Hoeflea sp. 108: one gene and its partner. The protein of the gene in region 2 interacts with the protein of the main gene of each other region in a pairwise test. Links are inferred from orthologs where the notes say so. Each region holds a gene or a part of one and is shown on either strand. Other genes may lie near its edges. The genes, in order: def and B015_RS0124850.

Region 1 (10,807 bases), 4.3 Mb from region 2 along the record:
CCGAGCGTGAAGCCAAGGCCGAGGCCGAGCGCCTCGCTGCCGAAGCAGCCGCGCTGGAAGAAGCCGCGCGTCGCGAGGCAGAAGAAGGCGACCGTATCGCTCGCCTGCTCGCAGACGAAGCGGAGCGCAAGGCCAAGCGCGATGCGCGTTACGCAGCGCGCAAGGCTCGCGGCAAGCGCATGCCTCCTTCGGCCAACTACGGCTGATAGGCCGGAGTGCCGTGCGTCCCTACGGACGCACGAAGGACGCTTTGACTTACTGAGTCTGCCAGTCGAGCCTTCCAAAAGCCTTTTCGGTTTTCGGGCTGACGCGTGAGACAACAAGTCCGAAATTCATGACGGCTCGCACTGGAGATGCCAAGCTCCGGTCGCGGGCCGCTTGTGCACGCCTATGGGGCTGCGGTTGTACAGATCATGCTGGCTGGATGAAATTGCGGCCCGCCGGTGAGGGCAGGCCGCAGATATGTGCGATGATGTTCAGGCGACCAGCTTGAGGCCGACGATGCCCGACACAATCAGGGCAATGCAGGCCAGGCGAAGTGCTGTCGCAGGTTCGCCGAGCAGCCAGATGCCAAGCATCGCGGTGCCGACCGTGCCGATGCCGGTCCATATCGCATAGGCGGTGCCGACAGGCAGCGTCTTCAGCGCAAGGCCGAGCAGGCCAAGGCTGACGATCATCGAGGCGATGGTGAGCACCGTCGGCATCGGCTTGGAAAAGCCGTCGGTGTATTTCAGGCCGATGGCCCAGCCGATTTCAAACAGGCCGGCAAAAAAGAGATAGGTCCATGCCATGGAACGCTCCAGCAAGTTGGCGGGTCGTCCCGACCGATCTGTAAAGGGGGAGGTGCAGGGTCGTCCCTGCACCTTGGAAGATAGAAACTTCCGAGAGCCGATGCAACCGCGCCAGCAGTCTTGCCGGGCATATCAGCTATGCGGTTTTACTTGTCCTTGAGCTTGGTGGCCTGCACCGGAGGCGCCTTGAAAGCCGGCGCTGGGGCAGGCTTCTTGGCGTCTTTCTTGGGTTTCCGGGCTTCCTTGCCCGCCTTCATCGCACCCTTGGCCATGATTCGTTTCTCCCGCTTCTGGAATGCTGAGTGAAACGCGAAGTCGCGCAGCTTGCAAGAGGGCGGAAACATGGCAGTGGGGCCGGTGCGGAAACCGCTTGAGCATCGCGGGGCGGCCGCTACATTGATCCGGACGAGGGATCGATGGCAGCGCAGTCGGGCTCCAGATTTGTCATTTTCGCGGCGATCGCCGGCAATCTGCTGATCGCCGCGACCAAATTCGTCGCGGCCTTCTTCACCGGCAGTTCGGCCATGCTTTCGGAGGGTGTGCATTCACTTGTCGATACGGGCAATGGCGGACTGCTGCTCTATGGCCTGCACCGCGCCGCGCGGCCGCCGGACAGACAGCATCCCTTCGGCCATGGCCGCGAGCTCTATTTCTGGAGCTTCATCGTCGCCCTGCTGGTCTTTGCGCTCGGCGCCGGCGTCGCCTTCTACGAGGGTGTGGTCCACATCCTGCATCCCGAGCCGATAGAGAACCCGCTGGTCAACTATGTCGTGCTTGGGTTGTGCATGGTCTTCGAAGGCGGCTCCTGGTTCGTCGCGCTCAAGGAGTTCCGCCGCAGCAAGGGCAATCTTGGCTACATACAGGCCGTGCGCCGCAGCAAGGACCCGAGCGTCTACACCGTGCTGTTCGAGGACAGTGCGGCACTGCTTGGCCTCGGCATCGCTTTGGCGGGCATTTCGGCAGCTCATTATTTTGAACAGCCATGGATGGATGGGGCCGCTTCGATCGGCATCAGTCTGATTCTCGCCGCAACGGCCGTCTTCCTGGCGGTCGAAAGCAAGGGGCTGCTGATGGGAGAGCCGGCGCTGCCTGATGTCCAGGAGGCGATTCTCGTCATTGCCCAGGCCGATCCGGCGGTGGAAAAGGCGAATGGCGTGCTGACCGTGCATCTCGGCCCCGAGCAGATCGTCGCCGGGCTCAGCCTGGATTTCGTCGACCACCTCTCGGCGGCCGACATCGAGACCTGCGTCGAGCGGCTTGAGGCCAGGCTCAAGGCAGAGGTGCCCGAGGTGACGGCAGTGTTCGTCAAGCCGCAGACGTCGGGGCGTTGGCACGAGCGCCGCAGGAAGATCGAGGAAGGCAGCGCCTCCTAGAGGCGTACCTCGAAAAGGGAGAAAAATGATGAAGATCGAAGGCGGCTGCCACTGCGGCGCCATCACCTACACGGCCGAGGTCGATCCGGAGAAGACCGCGATCTGCCACTGCACCGACTGCCAGAAGCTGACCGGCACGGCATTCCGCATCACCGTGCCCGTGCCGGAGGACAAGATCCGGTTTTCGGGCACGCCGAAGATTTATGTGAAGACGGGCGAAAGCGGCAACAAGCGCGCGCAGGGCTTCTGCCCCGAATGCGGCTCGCATCTGTTTGCGACGTCGGTGGGCGAGGGGCCGAAGGTCTATGGCCTGAGGACCGGTACCTCCGACCAGCGCGAGCATCTTGTGCCGCGCAAGCAGGTCTGGCATCGCTCGGCCCTGCATTGGCAGCCGGAATTCGAGGGTATGGAGACGGTGGAGAAGGCCTAGCTCAGTCTTCTTCGACGACGCGCAGGCGCAGCTGGCCGGTCTTGGAATCGGCGGCCCGTGCCGCCTGCTGTCGTGGCGCTTCCTCGGCGTCGCCACCCTGGCCGGCGCCGAACTCCAGCGCCTCGATCTTCTGGCCGCGTTTGGTGACCTTGGACGTCGATACCAGGATGTCGTCGATGTCCTTGGAGGCCTGGCCGAAATGGGTCTGCAGCTTGCGCACGCGCTCGTCGACGCGGCCGACATCCTCCATCAGCCGGATCACCTCGCCTTGGATCAGATGCGCCTGCTCGCGCATGCGGGCGTCCTTGAGGATTGCCTGGATCACCTGGATCGACAGCATCAGCAGCGACGGCGAGACGATGACGACCCGGGCGCGGTGGGCACGCTGCACGACGGCTTCGAAGTTCTCGTGAATCTCGGCGAAAACAGACTCCGACGGCACGAACATGAAGGCCGTGTCCTGGGTTTCGCCTGCGATCAGGTACTTTTCGGCGATGTCACGGATATGCACCTCGATGTCCCGCCGGAAGGACTGGGCTGCAACTTTCTGAGCATCGGTGCCCTCGGCGGCGCGAATGGCATTCCATGCCTCGAGCGGGAATTTTGCGTCGATGGCCAGCGACGGCGCATCGTTGGGCATGCGGATGAGGCAATCCGGCCGGCTGCCGTTGGACAGCGTCGCCTGGAATTCATACGCGCCAAGCGGCAAGCCGTCGGCGACGATCGCCTCCATGCGCGACTGGCCGAAGGCGCCACGCGTCTGCTTGTTGGAGAGGATCGCCTGCAACTGCACCACCTGGCCGGCGAGCGACTGGATGTTGCCCTGCGCCGTGTCGATCACCGCCAGCCGCTCCTGCAGCTTCGCTAGGCTTTCATGCGTCGACCGGGTCTGCTCCGCCATCGTCTGGCCGAGGCGCCCGGTCATGGCGTCGAGCCGCTGGCTGAGCGATTGGGTCAGCTCCGCCTGGCGCGAGCCGAAGATCTCGGCGACGGTGCCGAGTCGGCCCTGCATTTCGGACTGTGCCTGCAATATGCCGGCCATGCGGGCCTCGGCGTCGCGGGCGTGGTCGGCGGCTTCTGCTGCGGCCACCGAGCGCGCCTTGGCCGCGCGCCACAGCGCTACGACCAGCACCAGCAGCAGGGCAAAGATCAACAGTGCGCCGAAGGCCAGCGCCTGACCGAGCGTGACAATGGTGGCGCCAAGCTGGGCGACTGGTTCGGAGAGGATCGTGGAAAGCGGGCTCATCCGTCGCAACATAGCCGATTCGCGGCCCGATGTTAGATCAAAGCAAGAACATTGGCCGTAACTGCCGGTTGACGGTTTCCGCGGGACATCTTAGGTGAGGCACATGACGATCAAGCCGCTCATTATCCTGCCCGATCCGCTCTTGCGCCTGGTTTCCAAGCCCGTCGAGCGCATCGATGACGCCACTCGCAAGTTCGCCCGCGATATGCTCGACACCATGTACGATGCGCCAGGCATCGGCCTTGCCGCCATCCAGGTTGGCGAGCCGCTGCGCATGCTGGTGATCGACCTTGCCAAGGAGGGCGAGGAGCCGGCGCCGATGACCGTCATCAACCCCGAGATTCTGACGCGCAGCGACGATCGCTCGGTCTATGAGGAAGGCTGCCTTTCGATCCCTGACTATTATGCCGAGGTCGAGCGCCCGGCCCATGTGCGGGTCAAATATTTCGACGAGAACGGCAAGGAACACGAAGTCGAGGCTGACGGCCTGCTGGCGACCTGCCTGCAGCATGAGATCGACCATCTCGATGGCGTGCTGTTCATCGACTACATCTCCAAGCTCAAGCGCGACATGGTGATGAAGAAGTTCAAGAAGCTCGCCAAGGACCGCCCGCCGAGCCGCATGGCCGGCTGAAGCGTACTTGCCACGGGGGCTGGAAAGATGCTTGCCCGAACGGGTAGGCGAAAGACGCCCACCGCCTGACCTTGCTGATCGGAGATTATTCCGAGCGCATCTTGTCCTTCAACCTGAATGCGGCGGTATCGTACGGCAAGATCATCGCACTGAGGGAAAGCATAGGGCGACCGATACTCGCGATGGACGCCATGATCGCTGCCATCTGCATCGTTCATGGGGCTAAGCTGGCCACGCGCAACGTCGGGGACTTCGACGGGCTTGACCTCGGGCTCGTAAACCCGTTTGAAGCAAATGCCTGAATGGTCGGCTGTCGCCGGCCGGGCCTGTTTGCCGGACTGCATATCTTATGAGCCTTCGCGTCATCTTCATGGGCACGCCGGATTTTTCCGTGCCGACGCTGCGCGCCATCGCCGAAGCCGGCCATGAAGTCGTTGCCGTCTATTCGCAGCCGCCACGCGCCGCAGGCCGTCGCGGGTTGGAATTGACGCCATCGCCGGTGCAGCGTGAGGCCGAGCGTCTTGGTATCGAGGTGCGCACGCCGCTGTCTCTCAAAAGCGAGGCCGAGCAGGCGGCGTTTCGTGAATTGAACGCCGACGTGGCAGTCGTCGTGGCTTATGGGCTGCTGCTGCCTAAGGCGATCCTCGATGGCACCCGGCTCGGCTGTTACAACGGCCACGCTTCGCTTCTGCCACGCTGGCGCGGTGCGGCCCCGATTCAGCGCGCCATCATGGCCGGCGACACCGAGACAGGCATGATGGTCATGCGTATGGAGGAGGGGCTGGACACCGGCCCGGTGGCCCGACTTGAAAAAGTCGCGATTACACCCGAAATGACAGCCGGCGAGCTGCACGACCTGCTGATGCAGGCCGGCGCTGCCCTGATGGTGGAGGCGCTGGCCGAGCTCGAGGCCGGCAGGCTGGAAACGGCGCCACAGCCATCTGATGGCGTGACCTACGCCAAAAAGATCGATAAAGCGGAGACGCGCATCGATTGGACTTTGCCCGCACCGGAAGTGGACCGCCGCATTCGCGGCCTTTCGCCTTTCCCGGGTGCATGGTGCGAATTCGAGCTTGGCGGCAAGATGGAGCGGCTGAAATTGCTGCGTTCCGGATTGACCGCCGGACAAGGAGAGCCGGGAACGGCTCTCGACGACCGGTTGGAGATAGCCTGTGGCAAGGGTGCCGTCAGGTTGGTCGAGGTGCAGAAGGCGGGGGGAAAACCCGTCACCGCGGATGAATTTCTGCGCGGTGCCAAGATCGTAAAAGGAATGAAATTGTCATGAGCATGATGTCGATCAGGGCGGCTACGCCGCGCGACCGCGAGGCGATCCGTCTCGTCGAGGAACACGCATTCGGTCAGCGGGCCGAAGCCGGACTGGTGGATGCGCTGGTCGCCGATGGCGACGCAATCGTCGAGCTGGTGGCGGAGGAAGACGGCCAGGTCGTTGGCCATATCCTGTTCTCGCGCCTCTATGTGCAGAACGGCGGCAAGACCTTCCCGGCTGTGGCGCTGGCGCCGCTGGCCGTCGAGCCCGATTTCCATGGCACCGGCATCGGCGGCGCGCTCGTGCGCGAAGCCCATATCCGCCTCAAGGATGCCGGCGAAGTGCTCGCCGTGGTGCTGGGCGATCCGGCCTATTACGGCCGCTTCGGCTACAATCGCGAGCGCGCGGCGAAGTTCGAGAGCGACTATCAGTGCGATGCGCTGCAGGCTCTGGCCTGGGGCGATGCGCCTGAGACCGGCAAGCTGGTCTACGCCTCGGCCTTCGGCACAGCCCTCGCTGCCTGATCAAGCATCCGCATGCCGCGCTATCGCCTCGATATCGAATATGACGGTCGCGCCTATGCAGGATGGCAGCGGCAGGCCGACAACCATTCGGTTCAGGCGGCGATCGAGCAGGCGGTGCTGAAGTTCTCGGGCGACCAGGTGACGCTGCGCGGCGCCGGCCGTACCGATGCGGGCGTGCATGCCACCGCACAGGTGGCGCATGTCGATCTCACCAAGGCCTGGGCCGACGACAAGGTCCGCGACGCGGTCAATGCGCATCTCCAGGCGGCTGGCGAGACGGTCGCCGTCCTTGCCGCGCGGCAGGTAGCAGACGAGTTCGACGCCCGCTTCTCGGCGACGGGACGCCACTATATCTACCGCATCCTCAACCGCCGCGCGCCGGCGGCGATCGAGCGCGGCCAGGTCTGGTGGGTGCCCAAGCGCCTCGATCACGAAGCCATGGCCGAAGCGGCCAAGGTGCTGCTGGGTCGCCACGACTTCACCACCTTCCGTTCGACCCAGTGCCAGGCCAACAGCCCGCTGAGGACGCTTGAGCGCTTCGAGGTGACGCGCCACGGCGACAGGATCGAGATCGCGGCTTCCGCCCGTTCCTTCCTGCACAATCAGGTGCGCTCCATGGTGGGCAGCCTGAAGCGCGTCGGCGAGGGCGGCTGGACGGCGGACGATCTCAAGGCCGCGCTCGAAGCGCGCAACCGCGCCGCCTGCGGGCAGGTAGCGCCGCCTGATGGCCTCTACCTCACCGGCGTCGACTACTAGACGGCAGCGGCTGGAGCGTTTCCGTTTTTCTTCGAATTGCGGAATCCCTCTATCTCTTTGTTTTTGCGCAATTCCGGACAGAAAACCGCTGCGCACTTTTCCTGGAATTGCTCTAGTAGATCGGGTTCGTCCCGAGCTTGGGTGCCGGCCACTCCTGGGTGATTTCAGGCTGTACCGGGCGTTCGAGATAGGTCGACAGCACCACATAGCTGCGTGTCGAGGTCACGCCAGGCGTGTCGTAGATGCGGGCCAGCAGCCCTTCGAGGGCGCGCGTGTCCTCCGTCCGCACCTTGAGCAGTATGCAGGCGTCGCCAGCAACGGTGTGGATCTCCTCGACCTCGGGAAATGACGAAACCGCCATCAGTTCCGGTGTCTTGCCCCAGCCCCGCGTGTCGACATGGACGAAGGCCAGCAACGGCTTGCCGACGGCCCGCGGGTCCGCCATCGCCACTGTCTGGCGGATGGCGCCCGAGCGGCGCATGCGCTTGACTCGCTCATGCGCGGCCGGCGCCGACAGGCCAACCTTCTCGCCCAGTTCGGCATAAGAGACCGTTGCATCCTCCACCAGGGCGCTTAACAGCCTTCGGTCCACCGCATCGATGGCGCGCTCCGGCGGCCGGTTCTGCCGAATGCCGTCTGTTTCTTCGTCCATGCGGAAATTCTCCGTTGAAGCTGAACATCATTCGGAGAATATGCGCCCATGTCGAACGTCGATCAATCTTTTCCCGCCGTCGTGGAGCCGTTGGCCCGCATCCCCAGGTCGGCCTATCTGCTGACGGCCTGCATCGCCGTCATCGGCTCCAATTCGCTCGTGCTGGGGCCGATCGCGCCTGAGGTTGCCCGCAGCTTCGACACCTCGGTTCCGTTGGTCATGGCCGCAGCCTCGGCCTTCGGTCTCGGCACGGCGGCGAGCGCGTTATTTCTGGCCCGTTACATCGACCGTTTCGGCGCAAGAAGCATGCTGCAATGGGCGCTTGGCCTTTTGGCCCTGGCGCTAGCCGGCAGCGCTCTCGCGCCGACAATCCCGGTGCTGATCGCAGCGCAGCTTGTTGCCGGCATTGCCGCCGGCATCGCGCTGCCGGCGATCTATGCAAGTGCGGCGGCAATCGCCCCGCCCGGCCGCGAAAGCGGCACCATCGGGGTGGTGCTGACCGGCTGGACGCTGTCGATGGTCGCAGGCGTGTCGCTGTCGGCCGTCATTGCCGATCTCATCCATTGGCGCGCCGTCTTTGCTATCGTCGCCGCGCTGGCCTTGGCCGCAGTTGCGGGCGTGGCGGCCGTGTCGCTGTCAGACAGGCCCAGCGGTAGCGTTGCTCCGGCTCCATTGGAGGCGCTGCGCACGCCCGGTATCGTGCCGCTGCTGATTGCCTGCGGCGCCTTCACGACGGCTTTCTACGGCGTCTATGGCTATCTCGGCGATCACCTGCACGAGGCGTTGGGACGCCCGGTCAGCGCCAGCGGCCTGGCGGCCGTGTCCTATGGCATCGGCTTCGGCGCGGCAGCACTGCTCGACGGGATCGTCGACCGGCTCGGAGCCCGTCGCGTCATGCCCATCGCCTATCTCGCCGCCGGCGGCGTCTATCTGCTGCTGGCAGCGGTATCGGGCAGTTTTGGCGGCTTGATTGCGTCCATGGCGTTGTGGGGGCTGATCAACCATTTCGGGCTCAACGTTCTGGTCACGCGCCTGTCGGCGCTCGATCCTGCCAGGCGGGGCACCATCATGGGGCTGAACAGCGCCGTAACCTACCTGGCAGTCTTTGTCGGCACGACCGCATTCGGTCCGCTCTATCAGGCCCTGGGGTTCGCAGCATCGGCACTGGTGGCCGCCGCCCTGATGCTGGTCGCAGCCGCCGCCGCGTGGCATTGACGGGTCAGTTGGGCACGGAAATCCCGAGCAGCGACTTCATTGCCAGAAGCGCGATCAGCGACACGACAAACAGGCTGGCGAACACGGCCGAACCGATCGCTGCCCCCTTGCCGATGGCGGCGTTGGTCATGCGCCAGGTCAGTGCCATGGACAGGCCGAACAGGGCCAGGGACAACAGCGACCCGAAGCCCTGGGCATCGTCGGGCACCAGCATGTGCAGCAGGGCAGCCGGAAGCATCAGCCAGGCGATGATCGCCGAGGTCCAGTTGCTCGCCACGACATAGTGGACGAAGCGGTCGCCGACGCCGGCGCGGCGGGCGACGAGCGCAAAGACGACAAGCGGCACGATCCAGGCGCTGATGTCGACCAGGGCAAGGCTGACGACGGTGCTCAGCCGGTCATTGAACGCCGCCGATTGCACCGCGAAATCGTTGGCCAGGCCCACCCAGCCGACAATGAGTGCCGGCGCGGCGACCAGGATGGCGAAGAACGAGTTCCAGAAACCGTCGGCGCTGAGGTCGAGCAGGCGCAGGCCGTCGGGCTTGCCCAGCATCAGTCGCCAGGCACCCGACAGGCTCTGCTGGATTTCCTCGCTGGCCAACATCTGCCTAAGCCGTTACCCGAACCAGTCTTCGATGAAGCGCTGGTAGACCTGTGTCAGTTGTTCCAGTTCGGCAAGCGGCACGCGTTCGTCGACCATGTGCATGGTCTTGCCGACAAGGCCGAACTCGACCACGGGGCAATAGTCCTTGATGAAGCGCGCATCCGACGTGCCGCCCGTCGTCGACAGCTTGGGCTTGCGCCCGGTGACGGCCTTGATCGAACCGGACAGGGCTTCGACCAACTTGTCGTCGCGGGTCAGGAAGACGTGGCTCGGCGTATCGCGCCAGACGATGTCGAACTCGATCGGCTCCTTGCGCCCCTTGCGGTACTTCTTGCGGCCGCTGGCCTTGTCCAAACGGTTGTGGATCTCGGCCTGCAGCGTCTCGGCCGTCCAGGTGTCGTTGAAGCGGATGTTGAAGGATGCCGTCGCCTTGGCCGGAACGACGTTCGTCGCCGGGTTGCCGACATCGAACGTCGTAACCTCCAGGTTCGACGGCTGGAAATCCTTGGTGCCCTTGTCGAAGACAGGGTTGAGCAGGGCGTCGACCAGTGTCATCAGCCCGCGCACCGGATTGTCGGCAAGATGCGGGTAGGCGGCGTGGCCCTGCCGGCCATGAACGGTGATCGTGCCCGACAGCGAGCCGCGGCGGCCAATCTTGATCATGTCGCCGAGCTGATCCGGATTGGTCGGCTCGCCGACCAGCGCGGCGTCCCACTTCTCGCCGCGTCCGGCAGCCCAGTCGAGCAGCTTGGCGGTGCCGTTGATCGACGGGCCTTCCTCGTCGCCGGTGATGAGTAGTGAGATCGAACCCTTGGGGCCGCCCTTGGCTTCGACATGGCGTGCGACCGCCGCGATGAAACAGGCGATGCCGCCCTTCATGTCGACGGCGCCGCGGCCGTACATCTCGCCATTGTCGATGGCGGCCGAAAATGGCGGATGCTTCCAGGTGGCCTCGTCGCCGACAGGTACGACATCGGTGTGGCCGGCAAACATCAGATGCGGCCCGTTGCCCGAGCGTCGCGCATAGAGGTTCTCGACATCAGGCGTGCCGGACTCCGAGAAGGTCGGGCGCTCCACGGTGAAGCCGAGCGGCTTCAGCATCGCTTCGAGTGCGGTCAGCGCACCGCCTTCGGCCGGCGTGACCGACGGGCAGCGGATGAGGGCGGCGAGGTTCTCGGAGGGGTCTGTCGGCATTTTCATGGCGACAGCGATAATTGAATCGGTGCCCCCTGTCACGACGTTCGGTTGCCTCAGGGGCATCCGCCTCCAGCTTCGCTAAAGCGACATGACCTCGCTTGAAGGAAGGCGACCGTCC
Region 2 (10,832 bases):
GATGTCGAGGCGCTGGCGCGTCGCATCATCCAGGCCATCGGCGAACCGCATCTTTATGACGGCCACAAGCTGACGATCGGCGCGAGCCTCGGAGCGGCTATCGCGCCAGCCGATGCGCGCGAGACCGGCGCGCTGCTCAAATGCGCCGACCTCGCGCTCTACCGCTCCAAACGCGAGGGCAAGGGTGCGTTCCACTTCTTCGAACCGGAGATGGACGCCGAGATGCGCGACCGGCGCGAGCTCGAATTCGAGCTGCGCTGTGCCGATCTCGACCAGGAGCTCGAGCTTCACTACCAGCCGATCATCTCGGTCAAGACCGGCGGCCTGCGCGGCTTCGAGGCGCTGGTGCGCTGGCGCAATCCCCGGCGCGGCATGGTCTCGCCGGCGCAGTTCATCCCGCTGGCCGAGGAGACCGGTATGATCGAGCCGATCGGCCGCTGGGTGCTCAACGAGGCCTGCCGTCGCGCCGCTGACTGGCCGTCCGATCTCGTTATCGCGGTCAACGCATCTGCTGTGCAGTTCCGTGGCGGCCATCTCGCCGAGGATATCGGCCAGGCTCTGGCCGCATCCGGGCTTGTGCCGGCGCGACTGGAAATCGAGATCACCGAATCCGTGCTGCTTGCCGATACGGGCGCAAATCTGGCCGTGCTGCAGCGGCTCAAGGACATCGGCGTGCGGGTTGCACTCGATGATTTCGGCACCGGCTATTCGAGCATGAGCTATCTTCGCCGCTTCCAATTCAGCCGGCTAAAGATCGACCGATCCTTCGTTCGCGATATCGGCAACAGCCGCGAATCCATGGCCATCGTGCGCGCGATCATCGGCCTCGGGGCCAATCTCGGCATCGACACGACGGCTGAAGGCGTGGAGACCGGCGCACAGCTCGAACTGCTGAGGCAGGAGCGCTGCGGCGAAATCCAGGGCTTCCTGTTCAGCCCGCCAGTGGACTGCACAGGGGCCGCCCGCATCATCGAGAGTTATTGCGGCGGTGCAGTCCACGTCGCATGAGGTGATGCCTCGGCGAGCTTGCCGCCTTGACCGTGGCCGTCAGCCATCCCACCCTCCGGCCAAACGGAGGAAAATCATGTCGAAGAGAGAATCGTCCATCAATCCAGAGGGCGTCTACGAGCCGTTTTCGGCGCTCGAAGCGCCGCTGGAGGTCTTCAGCCATGGCGAGCGTTTCGGCTCCAGCTTCCGGCACCTGTCGAGCTTCGGCGGCGGCAGCCATGTCGGCGTGGCGCTGGAGGAGCTGCCGCCGGGCAAGGAAACCAACCCGTCACACTACCACATGCTCGAGGAGGAGCATCTCTACGTCCTCGACGGTGTGGCGACGCTGAAGCTCGGCGACCGTACGTATGTCATGAAGGCTGGCGATTATGTCTGCTTCCCGGCCGGCCAGAAGGTCGGCCATTCGCTGTACAACCACACCGACGCGCCCTGCCGCTACATCATCATCGGCGAGCGCAACCCCAACGACGTCATTGTCTATCCGGAATCGGGCCGCGTCAGCGTCCGGCTGACGGGCGAAGGCTACAGCGGGGCGTCGGTCATGGAGTACTGGGAGGGTATCGACGCGAGCAGGCAGCAGGCGAAGCGATGACTTTGGGCGAGACTGACCTCGGCGTCCTGCTGGCCTCCATGGAGCCGGAGCTTTGGCCCGAGACCTATGTCTTTGCGACCGTGCCGGAGGGAGCGCCGGTGCCGCCGGATACGGTGATGAGCTTTCGCGAGCGAGAGGGCACAACCCTTATCCTGCGGGAGGCAGACGCGAGGAGCGCTGGACTTGCCGCGGCCTTTTCATGCCGGATGATCACGCTGAATATCCATTCGTCGCTCGAAGCGGTCGGCTTTCTTGCCGCGATCACTGCGCATCTCGCTTCCGCGGGCATGGGCGTCAATCCGGTCTCGGCCTACTACCATGACCATCTGTTCGTGCCGGCAGGGCGAGCGGAGGAGGCGATGATGCTGCTGAGGCAGCTTGCGGCGGAGGCGGCTGCTCACGAATAGTAGTAGTGCTCGGCCGGAAGCATCTGCGGTGGGGTTTCGCCCAGCGCTTCGAACACCGAGATCTCGCAGACGCGGCAAAGGCCATCGAGGGCGAGGTCATTGGCCTCCATGCCGAAGGGGTCCTCCAGCTCTTCCGACAGCGCGTCGAGGCCGAAGAAGGTGTAGGCGATCAGCGCCGTGAACAGCGGCGTTCCCCAGCCGGCGGAGCCCGCGAGCCCGAAGGGCAGCAGCAGGCAGAAGATGTAGGCCGTGCGCTGCAAAAGTAGCGTGTAGGCGAAGGGCAGGGGCGTGCCCATGATGCGCTCGCAGCCGGCCTGAAGTGCTGCCATCGCCGACAGGCGCTCGTCGAGGATGCGGTAATCCATTGCTTCCAGCGTGCCGCTGCGCTTGAGGGCGCCGAGCTTGCCACCCATGCGCCGCATGACGGCGTCCGGTCTGTTGGTGGCGGCGTGGATTTCGTCGACGGCATCGCCGATGAAGGGGCGCGCCGCGTCACGCGTATCGATCCGGCGCAGTTCGCCGCGCAGGAAATGACAGAAGGAGAGCGAATCCATCAGCAGCGGCCGCAGCGCCTCGCGTTCTGAAATCATCGCGGTGGAGGCGCGGCACAGGTTGCGGATCTCGAACACCAACTGCCCCCACAGCTTGCGCGCCTCCCACCAGCGGTCATAGGCGGCGTTGTTGCGGAAGCCGAGATAGATGGACAGCGCCACGCCGAGCAGCGCGAAGGGCGCCACCCCGGCGTTGCCGAAATCGAGCCCCAGCGCCTGCACCAGCGCCACCACGACGGCGCCATAGGCGGCAAAGCCGATGATCTGCGGCAGGATGCGCGGCACGACGGACCCGCGCATGACGAAGAACAATTTGAGCAGGTTCGTGCGGGGGCGGACGATCATGTGGGGCGGTACCTCTTTGCAGCGGATACTGTGCCGCGGAACCGGCCAAAGTCATCCCCTCAATCGCGACAGGCGTGACGATTTCTTGGAGCTGAAGCGGAGCGCGGCTTGGGATCACTTTTCGTAGGTTCGGCCCGTCAGCTTGTCCATGACCCGGCGCAGCAGCCCACCACGCCTGAGCCGGCGAACCTCCTCCGACAGCTCGGCCGCCCTGCTGGACAGCTCGCCGATCAGGAGTTGCAGCTCTTCGCTGGGGCCAAGCCCTTCCCGCAACTTGAGGAAGCGGCGGTCATAGATTCGCCGCTGCTGGAGAAACCGTTCGATGATGGCGGCCAGCGCGCGCTCGTCCTCATCCGCTTCGCGGCGCGGCCACTCCCTTTCAGACAGGACTTCGCGATAGATCGTCTCCAGAGCCTGGGCGCCCCTGTCGCTGCTGAAATCGCGCCGGACGAGCGCGGTTACGGCTCGGGCATCGTCCGCACCGTAAGCTGTCAGCTCGCGATCGAGCAACTCCGGCGAGGCTGCATCCGACAGCGCACCATAGGCAAAGTTGATGGCTGCAAAGTCGTCGAACCTGCCTGTGGTCACAAGACCGCCGATACCGAAGCGGTCGGCATTGATCACCGCGCATCCCTTGGCCATGGCTTCGAGTGCCATCCGCCCGCTGGCGAATGCCAGTTCGATCCCGTCAAGACGTTGCACCACGTCGGTGGCCACCTTACCAACCAACTCGCCGCGGAAGGCGATGCCGTGCCGCCGGCAAGCCTCTGCGATCATTGGTGTGAAGGGGATCGCTCCTGGATGAGCGAAGACCGCTGCCGTTGTCAGCAGCGGTGGCGGCGCCAAGACGCGTCCTACACGCTGGAGGTCGACGGTGTTCGACCAGAAGGCAATCTTCGAAGCGTCCACCCCGCATTCGTCGACAAGCCGGCCGCGCAGGCCGGACCGAACATGAAGATAGCGCCTGATCCGGGGATGTATGGGAGGATCGTCAAGTTCGCTGGTGAAATCGTGACAAACGAAGATGGCCGGTGTGCCCGGAAAGCGTGCCAGGGCTGCGATTGTCGGACCGGCATGATGGCCATGGATGATGTCAGGCGCTTCGCCGAACGTTTCCAGCGACGTCAGCACCGGCGAGCCCGTCGCCCGGATTTCCGCTGCAGCCGGACCGATGACCGGCGCAAAGGTTGCCACCGAATGGCCGCGCCGACGCAGCGCCAGGACCATGTCGCGCACCAGCGTTTCGGTGCCGCTGCGTGCCCTCAAGACGGCGTTCGTCATCAGAATTCGCAGGGGCCGACCCGTGCCCTGGGCAAGGCTGCCGGTAGCGTCAAGGCTGTCGCGTGCCATGCTCCCGTCTCCGATGCATCAACCCACCCACCCATGACTTGGCGCTAATGTATCGAAGCAATGCCCGGGATCAACCATTCAGCCAACTACCGGCCGGGTCCTCGCGGACATAGAGAACATCAGGCAGGCCTTCTTCGTTGCCCGAGCCATCGCCGAAGGCTTCCGCGCGGAAGTCGTGGCGTTCGTAGAAGCGGCGTGCGCCTGAATTGGCCTGGAAGCAATGGAGCTGGACGCGGGGCATGGTCGATGTGGCGTGCCGCAGGAGGCGGCTGCCGATGCCGCGGCCGGTCCAGTCCGGATCGAAATAGAGCTGTTCGACCCAGTCGTCCTTGATCGATATGAAGCCGACGATGCGGTCTGCGGCGGTTACGACGGTGACAGCCTGGTGGGCGAGGAGCACATGCCGGACGAAATACAAGTCCTCGTCCGGCGTGTGGAGTTGTGGCATCCACTCGAAGGCAGCAAGCGCCGCCCTCAGGACGCGGGCGATGTCGTGTGCGTCGCCGGCTTCGGCCGGACGCAGCACGACATCGAACATGGCGTCAGGCGGCCTTCTGCTTCGGCTTGATCAGGCCGCGCTCGACCAGAAGTTCGGCGATCTGCACGGCGTTGAGGGCCGCGCCCTTGCGCAGGTTGTCGGAGACGATCCACATCGCCAGGCCGTTGTCGACCGTGCCGTCCTCGCGGATGCGAGAGATGTAAGTGGCGTCTTCGCCGGCCGAGTCGAGCGGCGTGGCGTAGCCGCCGTCCTCATGCTTGTCGATGACCAGGCAGCCCGGCGCTTCGCGCAGGATGTCGCGCGCCTCGTCGGCGGTGATCGGCTCTTCGAACTCGACATTGACGGCTTCGGAGTGGCCGATGAAGACAGGCACGCGCACGGCGGTGGCCGTCAGCTTGATCTTGGGGTCGAGCATCTTCTTGGTCTCGGCGACCATCTTCCACTCTTCCTTGGTGTAGCCGTCCTCCATGAAGACGTCGATGTGTGGAATGACGTTGAAGGCGATGCGCTTGCTGAACTTCTTGGCTTCGACCGGATCGGCGACGAAGACGGCGCGCGTCTGGGTGAACAGCTCGTCCATGCCTTCCTTGCCGGCGCCCGACACCGACTGGTAGGTCGCAACGACGACGCGCTTGATCTTGGCCTTGTCGTGCAGCGGCTTCAGCGCCACAACCATCTGGGCGGTCGAGCAGTTCGGGTTGGCGATGATGTTCTTCTTGGTGAAGCCGGCAATGGCGTCCGGGTTCACTTCCGGCACGATCAGCGGCACGTCCTGGTCGTAGCGGAAGGCCGACGAATTATCGATGACGACGCAACCCTGCTTGCCGATCTTGGGCGACCATTCCTTGGAGATATTGCCGCCGGCCGACATCAGGCAGAGGTCGGTGTCGGAGAAGTCGTAGGTGTCGAGCGCCTTCACCTTCAGCGTCTTGTCGCCATAGGACACTTCGGTGCCCTGGCTGCGGCGCGATGCCAGCGGCACCACTTCGCTGGCGGGGAAGCCGCGTTCCTCGAGGATATTGAGCATTTCGCGGCCCACATTGCCCGTGGCGCCGACGATCGCAACCTTGAAACCCATCAGATCACTCCTGTCCCTCTCCGCTCGTTCCTGGAGAAAACCCGCTGGCCAGCGCGGGCTTCATCCCCCGGGCCAGACCCGGGAGAGGGTGAGCAGGCCAAGGGAAATCACACCGTTTTGGTGGTGGTGGTTTTGGCCATGGTTTTGGTCGAAAGCAGGGAAACGGCTCCGCGCCCGGCACGACTTCTGTCGTGGCCGGGGAAATCGAATGCGAAAAGCGCCATCAAGAGGCCGCGCATCGGAGGGTTCCCTGTTCGCCGCCGCTTTTATCGGGTTTCGGCGAAGAGTCAATCGCGCGCGCAGGTTGCCGAGGGTAGTGTCTTTGGCAAACTTGAATTGCCTTGTACTATTCTCGTCGAGGCGCAGATGCGGGATCAGGCCAATGGGCGAGCCAATCGATGCGAAACTGCCGGTTGCGACCGTCATTGGCGGTCGTCATGGCAGTCTCCGGCCACTTGAAGCCTCCGATGCCGTCACGCTCTACCGGCTTTCGCATGACGAGAACGTCGCTGCCGCCTGGGCCGAGATGAAGGTCGGGCCGTTTGCCGACGAGACCGCATTCGCCGCCCATGTCGATGTGCTTGTCTCCGACCCGAAGCGGGCGTTTTTCGCCGTCATCGATCTTCGGGGCGCCGTGCTGGGCTGGTTGTGCCTGATGGAAGCGAGGGCCGCACATCAGGTCGTCGAGCTCGGCTACGTGCTGTTCACGTCAAGCATGCAACGCACGACGCTTGCGAGCGAGGCACTCTATCTGGTCATGCGCCACGTCTTCGAGGGGCTTGGCTATCGCCGCCTGGAATGGACCTGCACCGCCGAGAACAACCGGTCGCGAATTGCCGCCGACCGGCTCGGCTTCACTTATGAAGGGACCTTGCGCGAAGGTTTGCTGCTCAAGGGGCTGGCAAGAGATATCTGCATGTATTCGATGCTGTCGTCCGAGTGGCCGGCCTGTCGCGCCGTCATGGAAGAGTGGCTGGAGCCGGCCAATTTCCTGGATGGCAGGCAGCTGCGGTCGATGACCGAGATCAGGGCACGGCGATAGCAGGCTTGCGTCGCTGATGCTCCGCAATTGTTGATCCCTTGTGCCTGAACATTCGTTATATATGCTTGGCTACAGCGGGCGCCGTCCTTGTGACGGCCTTGTTCTTATGGCGAATTGACGGGGCGGCCGAACTCTGGAGGATCGGCAGCTTGGCGGCATGGTCCGCCGCGCATGGCAGCAGGAATGGTCCGGGCTTTGGGAGGAGCTTATGAGCGGACAGTTTTTTGGACGGCATGAGGATGCCGTGCAGGCTGCGGTCGCTTCCGACGAGGCGGCACGCTCGGCGCTGGTGGCGTCCTGGCGGCGGTCGTCGCGGCTGCATCGTCTCGACCCCGGCGAGCACAAGCCGCCGCAGCGCCTCACCGAGCAGGAGTTGCGCGACGCGCGCCAACGCATCGAACCGCTGATCCATGCCGCGCAAGCGAGCCTCGACCGGCTCTATCTCGCCGTCGGCGGCGTCGGCTGCTGCGTTCTGCTGGCCGATCGCGACGGCGTGCCGATAGAACGGCGGGGCGCGATCTCCGACAACCAGACCTTCCACAAATGGGGCCTGTGGACCGGCACCATCTGGAGCGAGGAAAGCGAAGGCACCAACGGCATCGGTACCTGCCTTGTCGAACAGCGGGCGCTCACCATCCACCGCGACCAGCATTTCTTCGCCCGCAACACGGCGCTGTCCTGCACCACGACGCCGATCTACGATCATGAGGGCAATGTCGCCGCCGCACTTGATGTTTCGTCCTGTCGGGCCGACCTGACCGAAGGTTTCGTCAATCTCATCGCCCTCGCGGTGAACGACGCCGCCCGCCGCATCGAGGCCGACAATTTCCGTCTCGCTTTCCCCGAGGCGCGCATCCTGCTGACGCCGGCTGCCGAGCGCAATCCGGGCGCCATGGTGGCCGTCGACGCCGACGATCTGGTCATCGGCGCCACCAGGCAGGCGCGCCTCGCCCACGGCATCACCCGCGAGCAGCTAGAGCGCCGGCTGCCGGTCGCCGACCTTCTGGGCATGCCCCAGCGGGTGTCGGGAGACCTCGACGAGGCCGAACGCGCGGCACTGCATCGCGCGCTGGCCCGCGCCGACGGCAACGTCTCGGCGGCGGCCCAGAAGCTCGGCATTTCCAGGGCGACGCTGCACCGCAAGCTCAACCGGCTGGGCATCCGCCGCGACCATTGAGTTTTGCAGCGCCCGACTGTCGCAGAACTGCGACAGTCGCCGCCTGCCATCGCTTCCCCTGGGGCTGACAGCTTTCGCAACATCTCCGACGCTCTTTGTCGACGCGCCGCATCCTGCGGTGCCGCTTCTCGGGAGGAAGAGATGAACAAGGTGGAATTCTCGCGCACGGCCAAGATCCCCTTCGCCAAGCGCTACGACAATTACATCGGTGGTGCGTGGGTGGCGCCGAAATCGGGCCGCTACTTCGAAAACGTCTCGCCGGTCACCGGCCGGCCGCTGGGCGAGGTCGCCCGCTCCGACGCAGCCGACATCGAGGCAGCACTCGATGCCGCCCACAAGGCCAAGGACGCCTGGGGCAAGACTGCGCCCGCGACCCGCGCGCTGATCCTCAACCGCATCGCCGACCGCATGGAGGAAAACCTCGACTGTCTGGCGCTGGCCGAGACCTGGGACAACGGCAAGCCGATCCGCGAGACGACCGCCGCCGACGTGCCGCTCGCCATCGACCATTTCCGCTATTTCGCCGGGGCGCTGCGTGGCCAGGAGGGCAGCCTGTCGCAGATCGACGACGACACCGTCGCCTATCATTTCCACGAGCCGCTGGGCGTCGTCGGCCAGATCATCCCGTGGAATTTCCCGCTGCTGATGGCCTGCTGGAAGCTGGCGCCGGCGCTCGCCGCCGGCAATTGCGTGGTGCTGAAGCCGGCCGAGCAGACGCCCGCCACCATCATGCTGTGGGCCGACCTGATCGGCGACCTGTTGCCCGAGGGCGTGCTCAACATCGTCAACGGCTTCGGCCTCGAGGCGGGCAAGCCGCTGGCGTCGAGCCCGCGCATCGCCAAGATCGCCTTCACCGGCGAGACGACGACCGGCCGGCTGATCATGCAATACGCCTCGCAGAACCTGATCCCGGTGACGCTCGAACTCGGCGGCAAGTCGCCCAACATCTTCTTCCAGGACGTGACGGCGGAAGACGACGACTTCTTCGACAAGGCGATCGAAGGCTTCGTCATGTTCGCGCTCAACCAGGGCGAGGTCTGCACCTGCCCGAGCCGGGCGCTGGTGCATGAGAAGATTTACGACAAGTTCATGGAACGCGCGCTGAAGCGCGTCGAGGCAATTGTCCAGGGCGACCCGCTCGATCCGGCCACCATGATCGGCGCGCAGGCCTCGTCGGAGCAGCTGGAGAAGATCCTGTCCTATATGGACATCGGCCGCCAGGAGGGCGCTGAGGTGCTGACCGGCGGCGAGCGCGCGCATCTGCCCGGTGACCTCGCCGGCGGCTATTACGTCAAGCCGACCGTGTTCAAGGGCCACAACAAGATGCGCATCTTCCAGGAGGAGATCTTTGGGCCTGTTGTCTCGGTCACCACCTTCAAGGATGATGACGATGCGCTGTCGATCGCCAACGACACGCTGTACGGCCTCGGTGCCGGCATCTGGAGCCGCGATGCCAACCGGCTTTACCGCTTCGGCCGCGCCATCCAGGCCGGGCGCGTGTGGACCAACTGCTACCACGCCTATCCGGCGCACGCCGCCTTCGGCGGCTACAAGCAGTCGGGCATCGGCCGCGAGACGCACAAGATGATGCTCGACCACTACCAGCAGACCAAGAACATGCTGGTCAGCTACAGCCCGAAGAAGCTCGGGTTTTTCTGAGATGACGAGCGTTCCTCTCCCCGTTCACGGGGAGAGGATGCCGGCAGGCAGGTGAGGGGCAGCGCTGACCCGACCGCGTTCGCGCCGCCCCTCATCCGTCACTTCGTGGCCCTTCTCCCTGCAGGCGGGGACAAGGAAGAACCGGAACCCACTCATGTCCTCGCATCATCCTCTCGACAAGGTCTCGGCAACACCCGGCGCCGTCGCCCTGCTCGACGAGATCATCGCCGACCACGGGCCGGTGCTGTTCCACCAGTCCGGCGGCTGCTGCGACGGCTCGTCGCCGATGTGTTATCCGCGCTCCGACTTCATCGTCGGCGACCTCGACGTGCTGATGGGCACCATCGGTGACACGCCCGTCTACATCAGCGCCTCGCAATACGAAGCCTGGAAGCACACCGACCTGATCATTGATGTGGTGCCGGGGCGCGGCGGCATGTTCTCGCTCGACAATGGCCGCGAGAAGCGGTTTCTCACCCGCTCCATCATCTGCGCCGTGCCGCTGCCAGGCAGCGTCTAGAGTAATTTCAGGAAAAGTGCGCAGCGGTTTTCCGTCCGGAATAGCGCAAAAACAAAGAGATGGAGGGTTTCCGCGATTCGAAGAAAAGCGGAAGGCCTCTAGGGCTACCTGTCGGTGAGCTTGACGCGCTGGCCGCGCTTCGGCCAGGGCCGGACCGGCAGGGGCTGGTCGAGCAGGGTGGTCAACTCGGCTGGCAGGCTCGATATGGCCTGTTTGGTGGCTGTGCCGTCGGCGATGCTGACGATGCTGTCATAGAATTCGCTGCCGTCGGCGGCGCGCGGCGGCACGGGGTCGTGCATGACGCTGATGACGGTCACGCCGGGGCAATTGTCCTTGATGGCGCGGTGGAAGGCGATCTTGGCCTCGTGGTCGAGCGCGCCGGTGGCCTCGTCGAGGAACAGCAGGCCCGGCTGGTGCAGCAGGATGCGGGCGGCGACGAGCTTCTGCTTCTGCCCGCCGGAGAAGACCTGTTCCCATATCCTGCCGTCATGCAATTCGCTGTCGAGATGCTCGATGAAGTCGCCGAGGCCGGCCTTGTGCAGCGCCACCGCCACCTTCGCCTCCGAATGGCCCTCGGCGCTGCCCGGCAAGCAGACGAGCTGCT

The links.
Region 1: the proteins of B015_RS0124850 (region 2) and def interact in binary tests that used the Escherichia coli proteins (3 or more experiments, as listed by UniProt). The link is inferred for Hoeflea sp. 108 from one-to-one orthologs.

What each region holds. Positions count from the first base shown.
Region 1 is NZ_KB890024.1:702,551-713,357, forward strand. The notes cover bases 2,926-5,708. They hold def (peptide deformylase), read left to right. Parts: upstream 2,926-3,943; coding sequence 3,944-4,474; downstream 4,475-5,708. Other genes in these bases: B015_RS0103455 (DNA recombination protein RmuC), read right to left, coding at 2,926-3,840; B015_RS30350 (PIN domain-containing protein), read left to right, coding at 4,546-4,776; fmt (methionyl-tRNA formyltransferase), read left to right, coding at 4,824-5,708. Outside these bases: B015_RS0103430 (DUF6481 family protein), read left to right, coding at 1-206; quaternary ammonium compound efflux SMR transporter SugE, read right to left, coding at 477-791; B015_RS34045 (hypothetical protein), read right to left, coding at 938-1,063; B015_RS0103445 (cation diffusion facilitator family transporter), read left to right, coding at 1,208-2,164; B015_RS0103450 (GFA family protein), read left to right, coding at 2,193-2,594; more of B015_RS0103455, read right to left, coding at 2,596-2,925; more of fmt, read left to right, coding at 5,709-5,759; B015_RS0103475 (N-acetyltransferase), read left to right, coding at 5,756-6,265; tRNA pseudouridine(38-40) synthase TruA, read left to right, coding at 6,278-7,021; B015_RS0103485 (Lrp/AsnC family transcriptional regulator), read right to left, coding at 7,134-7,673; B015_RS0103490 (MFS transporter), read left to right, coding at 7,722-8,888; B015_RS0103495 (hypothetical protein), read right to left, coding at 8,893-9,492; dapE (succinyl-diaminopimelate desuccinylase), read right to left, coding at 9,505-10,692; B015_RS0103505 (alpha/beta hydrolase), read right to left, coding at 10,743-10,807. UniProt on the Escherichia coli protein: Removes the formyl group from the N-terminal Met of newly synthesized proteins. Requires at least a dipeptide for an efficient rate of reaction. N-terminal L-methionine is a prerequisite for activity but the enzyme has broad specificity at other positions.
Region 2 is NZ_KB890024.1:4,990,682-5,001,513, reverse strand. The notes cover bases 3,814-6,621. They hold B015_RS0124850 (aspartate-semialdehyde dehydrogenase), read right to left. Parts: upstream 5,831-6,621; coding sequence 4,796-5,830; downstream 3,814-4,795. Other genes in these bases: B015_RS31560 (GNAT family protein), read left to right, coding at 6,213-6,621; B015_RS34100 (hypothetical protein), read right to left, coding at 5,938-6,069; B015_RS0124855 (GNAT family N-acetyltransferase), read right to left, coding at 4,324-4,791; B015_RS0124860 (glycosyltransferase), read right to left, coding at 3,814-4,253. In the rest of the region: B015_RS31565 (EAL domain-containing protein), read left to right, coding at 1-1,008; B015_RS0124875 (cupin domain-containing protein), read left to right, coding at 1,085-1,600; B015_RS0124870 (ACT domain-containing protein), read left to right, coding at 1,597-2,007; B015_RS0124865 (bestrophin family ion channel), read right to left, coding at 1,998-2,903; more of B015_RS0124860, read right to left, coding at 3,018-3,813; more of B015_RS31560, read left to right, coding at 6,622-6,872; B015_RS0124840 (helix-turn-helix domain-containing protein), read left to right, coding at 7,081-8,049; adh (aldehyde dehydrogenase), read left to right, coding at 8,191-9,708; B015_RS0124830 (DUF779 domain-containing protein), read left to right, coding at 9,863-10,228; B015_RS0124825 (ABC transporter ATP-binding protein/permease), read right to left, coding at 10,333-10,832.